DNA from 4 places in the Pantoea sp. At-9b genome. Region 4 is predicted to be linked to each of the others. Evidence: predicted binding sites of a transcription regulator. Region 4 holds the regulator's gene; each other region holds the start of a gene.
The links. Region 4 encodes CRP, which controls carbon source genes, mostly activating them, when cyclic AMP is high. Its sites were predicted from a motif close to ATGTGANNNNNNTCACAT; they were not measured.
Positions count from the first base shown of each region.

Region 1: PAT9B_RS01845 (nucleoside-specific channel-forming protein Tsx) is a predicted target of CRP. The motif match lies at 2,054-2,071, and genes of this name have one in related genera.
Region 2: PAT9B_RS27895 (PTS sugar transporter subunit IIB) is a predicted target of CRP. The motif match lies at 1,069-1,086, and genes of this name have one in related genera.
Region 3: rbsD (D-ribose pyranase) is a predicted target of CRP. The motif match lies at 1,780-1,797, and genes of this name have one in related genera.

Region 1 is NC_014837.1:425,781-428,905, forward strand. It holds gene PAT9B_RS01835 (LysR family transcriptional regulator) at 1-180, shown strand, start outside; gene yjdN (VOC family metalloprotein YjdN) at 259-684, shown strand; gene PAT9B_RS01845 (nucleoside-specific channel-forming protein Tsx) at 990-1,856, opposite strand; gene PAT9B_RS01850 (HAMP domain-containing sensor histidine kinase) at 2,196-3,125, opposite strand, start outside.
Region 2 is NC_014841.1:121,678-124,802, forward strand. It holds gene PAT9B_RS27890 (LacI family DNA-binding transcriptional regulator) at 1-928, opposite strand, end outside; gene PAT9B_RS27895 (PTS sugar transporter subunit IIB) at 1,199-1,519, shown strand; gene PAT9B_RS27900 (PTS cellobiose transporter subunit IIC) at 1,519-2,835, shown strand; gene PAT9B_RS27905 (PTS lactose/cellobiose transporter subunit IIA) at 2,835-3,125, shown strand, end outside.
Region 3 is NC_014837.1:4,326,351-4,329,475, reverse strand. It holds gene qseB (quorum sensing response regulator transcription factor QseB) at 1-243, opposite strand, end outside; gene PAT9B_RS20020 (YgiW/YdeI family stress tolerance OB fold protein) at 425-820, shown strand; gene PAT9B_RS20015 (carbohydrate-binding protein) at 851-1,570, opposite strand; gene rbsD (D-ribose pyranase) at 1,878-2,297, shown strand; gene rbsA (ribose ABC transporter ATP-binding protein RbsA) at 2,305-3,125, shown strand, end outside.
Region 4 is NC_014837.1:3,998,486-4,001,610, reverse strand. It holds gene PAT9B_RS18520 (YccS/YhfK family putative transporter) at 1-1,481, opposite strand, end outside; gene crp (cAMP-activated global transcriptional regulator CRP) at 1,540-2,172, opposite strand; gene PAT9B_RS18510 (OsmC family protein) at 2,475-2,879, shown strand; gene PAT9B_RS18505 (phosphoribulokinase) at 3,014-3,125, opposite strand, start outside.

The DNA.
Region 1 (3,125 bases), 800 kb from region 4:
AGCATTATCTCGCGTGATGTGATTGAAGACCCGACTCATGGCGGCCAGTTGGTGGCGCTGGAGCTGGATGATCCGTTGCCCAAGGCGAATTTTTACCTGATTCAGCGTAAAGACACGGCGCTGACGCCGATGAGTGCCTATATGGCGCAGCTGTTTCGCCGCTATTGTCAACAAAGGTAAGAGTGCGGCCTGGCTCGCGTCCTGTTTTGCAGGTAGCCACTACACTTGGCATCGGGCGTTCACTGTGGAGAACAGACCATGCAAATTACACCTTATTTGTTTTATGACGGGCGCTGCGAAGAGGCTATTGCATTCTACCTTGAGGCGGCTGACGGCGAGTTGCTGTTTAAAATGACCTTTGGCGATATGCCGGAAATGGAATCTACCGACGGTTGCCCGTCTGGAATGACCTTTCCGCCGGAACATATCATGCACGCACATCTGCGCATCGGGCAGGGCGAAATTATGTTGAGTGACGGTAATCGTGAGGCGCATTACAGCGGCTTCGCGGTGAGTCTCTCCACGCCGGATGAAGCACAGGGTAAACGTTGGTTTGAGGCGTTATCTGCCGGTGGTCAGGTGACGAAAAGCTGGGAGCCGACGTTCTGGGCAAATGGTTTTGGTATGTTCACCGATAAATTCGGTGTGCCGTGGATGGTGAATGCGTATAAGCCACGGATATGACTGCAATTTACCCTCACCCTAACCCTCTCCCGCAAGCGGGAGAGGGAACAGATCGAGCATGGTGTGCTATCTCTCTCCCGCAAGCGGGAGAGGGAACAGATCGAGCATGGTGTGCTATCTCTCTCCCGCAAGCGGGAGAGGGAACAGACCGAGTATGGTGTGCTATCTCTCTCCCGCAAGCGGGAGAGGGAACAGATCGAGTATGGTGTGCTATCTCTCTCCCGCAAGCGGGAGAGAGAGCAGATCGAGCATGTTGCACTACCTCCCTCTCCCGCTTGCGGGAGAGGGCCGGGGTGAGGGTTAGGTCAGAAGTTGTAACCCACAACCAGGTAGTAACCCCAGCCGGTTGATTTCACTTCAAACGGACCGTTGCCAAAGTTCAGCTCCTGGCCATCCGCCCATTGTCCACCGTTGTGGAAATAACGCGCCACGGTAGAAACGTGCCAGTGGTCGTAGTTCAGCGACAGAATGTGGCTGGACGCGATCGAGTTGCTGGTACGGGACGGACCGGTTTCGTCACGCAGATCGGAACCCCAGTCAAAGTTGGTGAAGCCGATATAGCTCAGCTTACCGCCCCACAGTTCGGTAATTGGCACAAAGTATTTCACTTTGAAGCGATAACCATCCCAGCTGTTTTCGTTCGCCGCACCGTAGTTCTGCCACTGGTATTTGGCGTACACGTTCAGTGACAGGCCAACATCAGAATGGGTGTCGATATCGGTGCCCAGACCCATGTACCAGGTGTTCTGGCGCTGCGACGCGTTGCGACCCATGTCGTAGATGTAGTTGTTGGCAAAATACCACTCTTTAAACGGACCGAATGCCAGGCTGGTGCCGGTCAGCTTATCGATGGAGAAACGCGGCTCAATTTCCATGAACAGCGGCGAACCGTGGTCGAAAATGCCGTTAGCGTTGCTGTTGCCCAAACCGAAGAAGTTGGTCAGATCGGCGTAGCCGTAGAAATCAAACCAGTCCTTTTTGGCAAAGGCTTCGTATTCCAGATACACATCGTTATTAAACTGTGGTCCGAAACGGGTGTGGTAGCTGCCGACGACGTTGACGCTCTGGTGCCACCAGTCGGAGAGGTATTGCGGGTTGCTGTCTGCTGCTTGCGTTGCGCCGGTCCAGCTGCTGGCCAGTAAGGCCCCTGCTATCAATGCTTTATATTTCATTATCGTTAACCACATGCTCGTGATCGCCGCAAAAATGCGCGATCGGTGTCAGTCGATCCCAGGGGTGGGCGGTGAATTGTTTTAAGCCGGTCTGAGCCGCCGGTTTTTAAAGCTCGCGTAGGGTGCCTGTAACAGTCCGATAGAAAATAGATTTTGATCACGTTTGTCAAAAAGTGTTGCAATTCCATTCACCAAAAATGTGAGTTATGTCACATAAATGTCATGAATCGAACGGAACCCCGCAACCGTTTACGTTGTCGCGTTTGTCGCAGAACGTTCAGAATGGGCAAATAGCATAACGGCGCGAGGCAGCGCGCCGTTATGGATGAGGATCAGGCATTAAGGGAGGGTGACACGTACCTGCAAACCGCAAATTTTACCCTGCGGATTCAGGCAGTTTGACAGCGCAACCTGGATACGGTTTTTTTGCGCCACGCTACGGACAATGGACAATCCGAGTCCACTGCCCTGCGCCTGTACATCGGGCGAACGGGTAAAGCGGTCAAACGCGCGTTCAATAAAGCCTTCCGGCATACCCGGCCCGTTATCAACAATATCCACCACGGTGTGGTTGCCGACGCGATGCAGTAGCACATCCACCAGACTCCCTTCAGGGGTATGCAGCATGGCATTGCCGATCAGGTTGTCAAACAGACTGCGTAAATCAGAGCGGCTGGCCTGGATACGGTAATGGGTGGTGCCGTTAAAACCGATATCGATGCCACGCTTATCGGCCACCACCATCAGCTGTTCAATGCTCTCCTTCAGCAGGTCTTCCAGCTCAATATTTTCTACCGTGGCGACCACCGACTGATCTTCCTGGCGCGAGATGTTCAGCAATTGCGTCACCAGATGGCGAGTACGCGTGACACCCGCTTCCAGCTGATCAAACTGGCGACTGGCCTCACCCGGCTGAATATGCTGCCGCAGGTTTTCCAGTTGCAACGTCACCGCCGTGACCGGTGTCCGCAACTCATGTGCGGCATCTTCGAGGAACTGTCGCTGTGATGACCAGGCGGCGCGCAGTTTATCAAGCAGGGAGTTATAGGCCGCGACCAACGGCAGGATTTCGTCAGGCAGGCCATCCGGCGGTACGCTGTCGGGATGCAGCGTCTCCTGGGCGGCAATCTGGCGCGATGCCACGCGTAAATCGCGCGTAATGGCACGTACCACCAGCCAGATCACCAGCAGGGAGAGCGGCATCATTAAAATCAACGGAATAATGGCGGATAGCGCGCGTTTTACCATCACGCTCTTCATATAGCCGAT
Region 2 (3,125 bases), on a different replicon from region 4:
GCATTTTCGTGAGTTGCGCCAGGGCGTTGGAGACCATTTCGGCCATCGGGACATGCACCGATGTCAGCGCCGGAATGGTGTAGGACGCCATTGGAATATCATCGAAACTGAGCAGGGAGACATCCTGCGGCATCCGCTTGCCCGCATTGTGCAGGGCAGAGGCGGCTCCGATAGCCATATCGTCGTTACTGGCGACAATCGCCGAGAATGTCACGTTGCGTGCCAGCAATTCCTCGGCGGCTCGCTTACCGCTTTCCATGGTCCAGCACCCATCCAGCATTAACGCCGGTGCCATCGGCAAATTATTCTGGGTCATGGCGGCCTGGAACCCTTTCAAACGGCTGAGGCCGGTGTGTGAACTGCCCATCCCTTTGATAAACGCGATATCGCGATGTCCACGGCGAATCAAATAGTTCACCGCATCGCAAGTGTCTTTCTCATGGTCGGCACAAACGGAATATTGGGGGAATTTTTTTAAGCGACGGTTCAGGATGATCAGCGGTTTGCTCAGGGTGGGGATCAATGCGTCGATTTCTTCCACGCTCAGGTAGCGTGGGTAAATGATCACCGCATCACAACGGCTGTCGATGAGGAAATGAATCGCGTCGCGTTCTTGTTGCGCATTGTGTTTACCATCGGCCAATACCAGTTGGGAGCCAAGTTGCTCGGTCAGGGTCGCCACCTGAAACATCAGTTCGCTGAAAAACGGCCCATGATACAGGGTGTTGGGCACCATCAGACCAATGCTATGCGAACGGTTGGTCGCCAGGTTACGCGCCACCAGATTGGGGCGATAGCCCATCTCGTCAACTGCCTGCATCACTTTGTCGCGCACCGTTTTGGACACATAACTGTGTCCGGCCAGTACGCGGGATACGGTTGCCTTCGAAACGCCTGCGCGTTGGGCAACATCAAGCATGGTAATCATTCATGTTCCTTGTTAGCTCACCAACCCATTGTAACCAATAACCCCGCTAACAGTAAAAGCCTGCCGGAAAATAATGCGTTGCCGATATCGTTAAAATTAAACGCCCTGACAATGGGATAATCTGAAACCGGTTGCAGATTATTTTAACTTCATCACAAAATAACGTGATACTTCGTTTGAGTTATAGATCACAAAAAAGATAAATGAATCTGTAACCGGTTGCAGATGTGGCGAGTGACGCGTAAGAATTTAGAAAAAAAGGAGGGTGTCATGGTTAAAATCTTATTGTGTTGCTCAGCAGGAATGTCCACCAGCATGGTGGTGCAGAGAATGGAGAAAGCCGCGGTGCAACTGAGTCTGGATGCCCGTATCGAGGCGGTTGGCATGGAGGAGTTCAGGGATAAAATCGCGGATTACGACTGCTGTCTGCTCGGTCCACAAATCAAATACAAACTCGCTGATTTCCAACAACGCGCAGCAGAATTTAATAAACCCGTCACCGTCATTAATACCATGGATTACGGCATGCTGAATGGTGAAAAAATTCTGAAGTCTGCCCTTTCCCTGATTGATTCCCACAAGGGGGCTTAATGAGCACACTGGCTGATTCATTATTTGGGGTGATCGAGAATCGTATCAGTCCGATTGCCGCGCGGCTCTCCTCGCAGCGACATGTGGTGGCGATTAAAGATGGTTTTATTGCGTCGATGCCATTTTTAATTGTTGGCTCTTTTATGCTGCTGTTCTCGCATCCTCCGTTCAGTGAAACCAGCCAGTGGGGGTTTGCTCAGTGGTGGCTGGGTATTGTCAGACAGTACAACGACCAACTGATGATGCCCTATAACATGACGATGGGCATTATGGCGGTGTTTATCACCGGCGCTATCGCCTATAACCTGGCACAGAGCTACAAACTCAACGGTCTGATGGCGGCGCTGTTGGCGTTGATGACGTTCCTGGTGGTCGCTGCGCCGGCCAAAGATGGCACCCTTTCTGTTGCTTCGCTCGGTGGGGAAGGAATATTCACCGCGATACTTATCAGCCTGTATTGTACCGAAGTGATGCATCTGCTGGTGAAGTACAACATCGGTTTCAAACTGCCGGAACAGGTGCCGCCGAAAATCCGCCAGTCCTTCGACCTGCTGATCCCGATTGTGGTGATCTTCCTGACCCTCTATCCGCTGAATCTGTTTATGCAGAGCCACTTCGGCTTACTCATTCCTCAGGCGATTATGGCGGTGTTTGCCCCGATCATCTCGGCGGCTGACTCCCTGCCTGCGGTGTTGATTGCGGTGCTGTTATGCCATCTGCTGTGGTTTGCCGGTATTCATGGCGCAGCGATTGTTGGCGGCATTTTGCAGGCGTTCTGGTTGAGTAATCTGGGTCTCAATCAGGAAGCGTTAACTGCCGGGGAGCCAATTCCAAAAATCTTTATTGAACCGTTCTGGCAGTTCTTTATTACCGTCGGGGGTTCAGGTGCCACCATGGGGCTGGTTATTCTTTACCTGCGCAGTCGCTCCGCGCATCTGCGTTCTATCGGCCGTCTCGGCTTGGTACCCGGCATGTTCAACATTAACGAACCGATTATCTTCGGCTCGCCGGTGGTGATGAACCCGCTGCTGTTCATTCCGTTTATTACCACGCCGCTGCTGAACGCCATCATTGCCTGGACAGCCACGCGTACCAATCTGATCAACCACGTGATTTCACTCGCCCCCTGGACCACCCCCGGACCGATTGGTGCGGCCTGGTCCACCGGCTGGGACTGGCGTGCGGTGATACTGGTGATCTTCCTGATTGGCTTGTCGACCCTGATTTATTACCCGTTTTTCAAAATGTATGAGCGCCAACTGCTGCAACAGGAAGCGGAGATGGCTAACGCAACCCTGGCAGAGGAGATGAAATGATGAACGATATGGAAACCACGGTGATGGAACTGATTATCCACGCCGGAGAAGCGCGCTCCTCAGCGATGCAGGCCTTGCAGGAGGCACGGAAACACAACTGGACTGTGGTGGATGCCATGCTGGAAAACGCCAGCCAGGCGGCACGCGAAGCACACAAAATTCAAACCTCGCTGATTGGCGCGGATGAAGGCTGCGGCAAGATCCCGGTCAATCTGATCATGGTGCATGCGCAGGATCATCTGATGAACGCCATGCTGTGCCGTGACCTGGTAGAAGAACTGATTTATCTG
Region 3 (3,125 bases), 330 kb from region 4:
GCGCGCGGTGAGGATCAACACCGGCACATCCTGGCCCTGTTGCCGCCACTGGCGCAGGATATCGAGTCCATCTCTTTCCGGCAGCGACAAATCAAGGATCACGGCATCCCAGGGGGCAGATGCCAGCGCCTGAAAGCCAGCGTCACCGGAAACGAACCAGTCCACGCTGAAACCGAGTTTGGTCAGGCCGACTTTCAGGCCGTCACCGATTATTCTGTCGTCCTCAATCAATAAAATGCGCATGTAAGTCCCTCCCTGTATCCTCGAGTTATACGAAGCAGAAGCGTTCATGTACAGGATAAATCGCGACATTTGGCCTGATTTTCACGAATTTTAATAAATTGATCCGCCTTAAGATCCTGTTAAGAACCCTATGGTGAAATAGCCTCCGTATCCCGCACATTCATGGAAAAGAGGTGAAAATATGAAAAAGCATGCAGCACTTTTCGCGATCGTCGCATTGGCTTCCACGCCGGTTCTGGCGGCACAGCAGGGGGGATTTGTTGACCCCAATGCGCCTGCAGTGCAACACCATGCCGGTGGCTTTCAGCCTGGAAACACCAGCGTTGTGACGGTTAAGCAGGCTGAAACAATGAAGGACGATAGCTGGATCACCGTGCGTGGTTATCTGGATAAGCAAGTGGGTAAAGAGGATTATCTGTTCCGTGATGAGACCGGCACCATGAAGGTCGAAATCGATCACAAACGCTGGGATGGACAAACCATTTCGCCCAAAGATCGTGTTGAGCTGACCGGCGAGCTGGATAAGGGGCTCAACGCGGTGGAGCTGGATGTGAAACAGGTCAGGAAACTCCCCTGATGATCTGGCAGGGCTGCTGCGGCAGCCCGTTTATAACTCCAGCCAGACGGAATGTTCTCCCGGCGTGTTGCCCTGGGTCCAGTAGGCAGCCTTCCAGGCTTTCCCCTGCCAGGTGACTTTATCCTTACTGGAATAGGACATCGATTTATTCCATTCACGTAGCTGTTCCGGGTCCGCAAACTTCCAGCCTGCACCATTAGCGGGTATCGATTGTGTCCATTTGGTCGCGATGTACTTAATCCCGGCGAAAGTGACTTTATCGCCTGCCATATAGGTATTTTCTTCACCCCAGTCCGGAAATTCAGTGGGTTTAGCCGGATTTTCCGTCACGGATGAATACCACGGGGAAGTGGCGGTCATGGTGACGCGTTTGGTATCGATGTTGCCATCTTTATCGGTGACGCTGACTTCATAGACCGCGACACCGGTGTGCCTGGCCGGAACCAGGGCTTTGGCTTTGGCCTGATTAACCTCGGTCTTCCAGCCTCCTCCTGGTTTTTCCTGTAGCCAAAAGACACCTTTCCCCTCTGCCACTTTCCAGCTAAAAGAGACGGCATTCTTGCTGGCGGAAGCGTCCAGTTCGAACAGGACAGATTCATCCACTGAACTTGTAACACTAAAGTCGGCAGTGGCGATCGCGACCGGCCCGAACACTTCAGCCTTTGGTGCCATCTCTCCCTCATCAGCCCAGGCGGCAGCCACCAGTGATAAGGCGCTCAGGCTGGCAATTGCTTTCATTTTAAAATTCATTAGGTTCAATCCTTTGATGCCTGCGTGGTGGCGCACAACAAATACACATTCCGTTACCGATGAAAAAACGTAACACAGAGAGCGGAAGGGAATTTCTGCCGGAAACGCAGGGAGTTTCTCTCGTTGATTGAGAAAATTCGGCTGACCTTGTCTGTTGAGGTGGTTTGGTTATCCACCTAACTCAAATATTTTCTGGTACAAGCGAAACGTTTCGATGGCGATCACATTTCCGTGATGCCGGGATTGAGTTGCTATGCATTTTTTATACACTCCGGTCAGCGAAACGTTTCGCTGTGGAGTGGAAGAAATGAAAAAAGGTCGCTTGTTAAACGCTGAAATCTCTCATGTGATTGCCCGTCTGGGACACACGGATACGCTGACGATTGCCGATGCGGGGTTGCCCATTCCGGTGGGGCCGCAACGTATCGATCTGGCGCTGACGCCGGGTACACCCGAGTTTTTACAGGTTGTTGAGGTGGTTACTCAGGAGATGCAGGTTGAGAGCGCTCTGATGGCGGAAGAGATCAAGCAGTTCAACCCGCAGCTCCACAGCGCACTGCTCGCCGTGCTCGATGCCTTGCAACGACACCAGGGAAATACCATCGCTATTCGTTACACCAGTCATGAACAGTTCAAACAACAGACTCAGCGTAGTCAGGCGGTCATTCGCAGCGGAGAGTGTTCTCCGTATGCGAATGTCATCCTGAGCGCGGGCGTTACCTTCTGAGGTCGCTATGCAACCGTTATTGCAACTCAAAGGGATTGAAAAGTCGTTTCCCGGTGTGAAAGCGCTGAAAGGCGCATCACTGGCCGTCTGGCCTGGGCGGGTGATGGCGCTGGTGGGCGAAAATGGTGCCGGTAAATCCACCATGATGAAGGTGCTGACCGGTATTTACAGCATGGATGCCGGTTCACTGCACTGGCTCGGCAAAGAAACTACCTTTTCCGGGCCCAAATCATCCCAGGAAGCGGGCATTGGCATCATTCATCAGGAACTCAACCTGATCCCGCAGCTGACCGTGGCGGAGAATATCTTCCTCGGACGCGAATTTGTGAACCGTTTTGGCCGCATCGAGTGGAAAAAGATGTATGCCGAGGCGGATACGCTGTTGGCTCGTCTGAACCTGCGCTTTAACAGCCATAAGCTGGTGGGTGACTTGTCAATTGGCGACCAACAGATGGTCGAGATCGCCAAGGTACTTAGCTTCCAGTCGCGCGTCATCATTATGGATGAACCGACAGATGCACTGACCGATACCGAAACCCTGTCATTGTTCCGCGTGATCAACGAGTTGAAAGCGCAGGGGTGCGGCATCGTCTACATCTCCCACCGTATGAAAGAGATCTTTGAGATTTGCGATGACGTCACGGTATTCCGCGACGGTCAATTTATTGCCGAGCGTCCGGTCAGCGAGCTGAGTGAAGAGAGCCTGATTGAGATGATGGTCGGGCGCAAGCTGGAAGAGCAATACCCGCATCTTGACCAGGCTCCGGGCGCCGTGCGCTTGCAGGTGGAAAACCTGAGCGGGCCAGGCGTTCATGACGTCAGCTTTAA
Region 4 (3,125 bases):
CACCCCATCAGCGTATCCATCATGCGTGGCAGCAGAAACTGTGCGCCATTCAGCGACAGCAATTGCAGCGAATACACCGCTGTCACCGTGAAACCAATCATCGACCAGCCGTAATATTTACGCGTCACCAGATAGCTGGCGAGGGTGATCGCCAGCATAAATAACAGGGTGATGGATTCCGGTACGGCAAAACGCAATGAGGCGGCAGCAATCAACAACCCGGCAAAGGTGCCGAGCGCACGGTGTTGAATCCTCACCCGCGTGGCGCTGTAGCCATTCTGGCTGACGAACATGGTGGTCATCAGAATCCAGTAAGGTTTGGGGATGTTAAAGAACAGCGCCAGCGCGCTGCCAAACATCAGCATCACGGCAAAGCGGGCCGCGGTACGCAAGGCGGGCGATTTCAGCGACAGATAGCTGCGCAGCGCCGGAAAAAACGGCAGGCGGCGTTGGCGATCGGCCATCAGGTCACGGGTATACAGCGGTTTCTGGGTACGCAACACGCGCGCAATGCGGCTGAAATGATACAGACAGAAGTTACCCACCGGATTGTCCGGGTGCTGACGGGCAATTTTTTCCAGCGCACCCAGTTGCTTATCCATTTGAAAACGGTCCGGCAACTGGTGATACAGAATGGCATCGGCCAGCAGACGCAGGCGGGCGGAGATGGTTTTGGCATTCCAGCGAATCACCGCCTCGGCATGGCTTTGCTCCACCAGCTTTTGCACTTCTTCCGGCTGATGCAGGCTAACGGAGATGTGTTCCTGCAAATCCAGCGCCACCTGAAAAGCGCGCGTCAGGCGTTTATGGCTGTTATCCCGGCTGGCCGACAGCATGTGCATTTGCTGATAGCAGGTGGTGATCAGATCCACCGCTTTCTGTTGGCGTGCCAGCAACGGAGGCAGCGCTTTCTCCGGGTCGGTCAACTGGGTCAGCAGGGTATATTTGGCATCGCAATAATCCGCCAGCTCACGGTACAACAGGCTCAGCGACTCGCGCATCGGCTGCTCTTTCCACAGCCAGAACCAGAACCAGTTAAACAGCCCGTACCACAAGGTGCCGCCAATGTAGAGCAGCGGTGGTACCCAGATAGGCATGCGGCCTACCAGGCTCAGGGTAAAGATGGAGGCGATCAGCGTGGCGGGCAGCAAGCGGCCATGCAACGGGCTGATCTCGCCGGTCACACCGACTAATAACGGCAGCACCAGCAGAATCAGCGGCAAGGGGACGTGATAATCCGTCAGCCATTGAATCAGGAAGCTGCCGGTCGCAAACAGGGAACCGCCAATAACCAGGCGTTTGAAGAAACGTTTATGCGGCGTATCAAGACCGGCGATGTTGCAGCAGGCCGGCACTAAGGAAAACAGCAAGCCTTTTTGCAGATCGCCAAACAGCCAGCCGAGAGCCACGGGCAGGCACAGCACCAGCGTTTGCCGCAGGGCGTAGTTAACCTCGGGATGATAGATGATTCGACGCCACATCAGCTCATCGCAGACAAAAACGGCGCGATGCTGCCATCACGCCGTGGGTGAGAAGAAATTAGCGGGTGCCGTAAACGACGATGGTTTTACCATGTGCGGAGATCAGGTTTTGATCTTCCAGCATTTTCAGAATACGGCCAACTGTCTCGCGTGAGCAGCCGACGATCTGACCAATTTCCTGACGGGTGATTTTGATCTGCATCCCGTCCGGGTGGGTCATGGCATCAGGCTGCTTGGCCAGATTGAGCAGCGTCTGCGCAATGCGGCCGGTCACATCAAGGAAGGCAAGGTTGCCTACTTTTTCTGATGTCACCTGCAGGCGACGCGCCATCTGCGCCGAAAGACGCATTAAAATATCCGGGTTTACCTGAATCAGCTGACGGAATTTTTTGTAGGAAATTTCAGCCACTTCGCAGGCAGTTTTCGCTCTAACCCAGGCACTGCGTTCCTGACCTTCTTCAAACAGGCCAAGCTCGCCGATGAAATCCCCCTGATTGAGGTAGGAGAGGATCATCTCTTTGCCTTCTTCATCTTTAATCAGCACCGCAACGGCACCTTTCACGATGTAGTAGAGCGTTTCCGCTTTCTCACCCTGATGAATCAGGGTGCTTTTGGATGGATATTTGTGAATATGGCAATGGGACAGGAACCATTCGAGTGTAGGGTCTGTTTGCGGTTTGCCGAGAACCATTCGCTATTATCCTCTGTTGTAATCGTGCCCAAAACACAGGGGGCAGTTTTCCCTGTCAGGCGGTGAAATCGTAGAGCGCTTCCTGTAAAGGAAAATTATTCGGGTGGACTCTTAAGCCAGGCTTCTGATTCTTCCCGCCTTCGTCTATTGCGACGAAAATATTTTCAGCACTGTTTGTAGCACAGCTTTTGCTAGCTGTCTTCTGTTGTCTCGCTTCAGCAAAAGGGCGATTAGTCTGGATTGCTGTTTCTCAGGTGAAAGCGTACTCTGGCGGCAAATCAGCCGATTCAGGAGAAAGAATAATGCAGGCACGGGTCAAATGGGTGGAAGGGCTTACCTTTCTCGGAGAATCCTCATCAGGTCATCAGATATTAATGGATGGCAATTCGGGCGACAAAGCACCGAGTCCGATGGAGATGGTGCTGATGGCTGCGGGCGGTTGCAGCGCGATTGATGTGGTGTCGATCCTGCAAAAAGGGCGCAATGACGTGGCGGATTGTGAGGTAAAACTGACCTCGGAACGTCGTGAAGAAGCACCACGCATTTTCACACATATCAACCTGCATTTTATTGTCAGCGGCAAAGCGCTGGGCGACAAAGCGGTGGCGCGGGCGGTTGATCTGTCGGCGGAGAAGTATTGCTCGGTGGCGATTATGCTGGGCAAAGGGGTAGAAATTACCCACAGCTATGAGGTGGTTGAACTTTAGCACGAACGTAGCGGCGCGATTTATCGCGCGGATTTTTTCGTGCAGCATGCACGGTCAGGCGATTTATCGCGCCGATTTTTCCCGCAGCGATTCCGGGATCGCGTGATAAATCGCGCCGCTACGAAAAATTTGGCTTACTTGATGCGTTTGCCTTCAATCAGGCGTTGCACCAGCGGCGTCATAATCAGCTCCATCGCCAGCCCCATTTTGCCGCCGGGCACCACCAGGGTGTTCATATGCGAGATA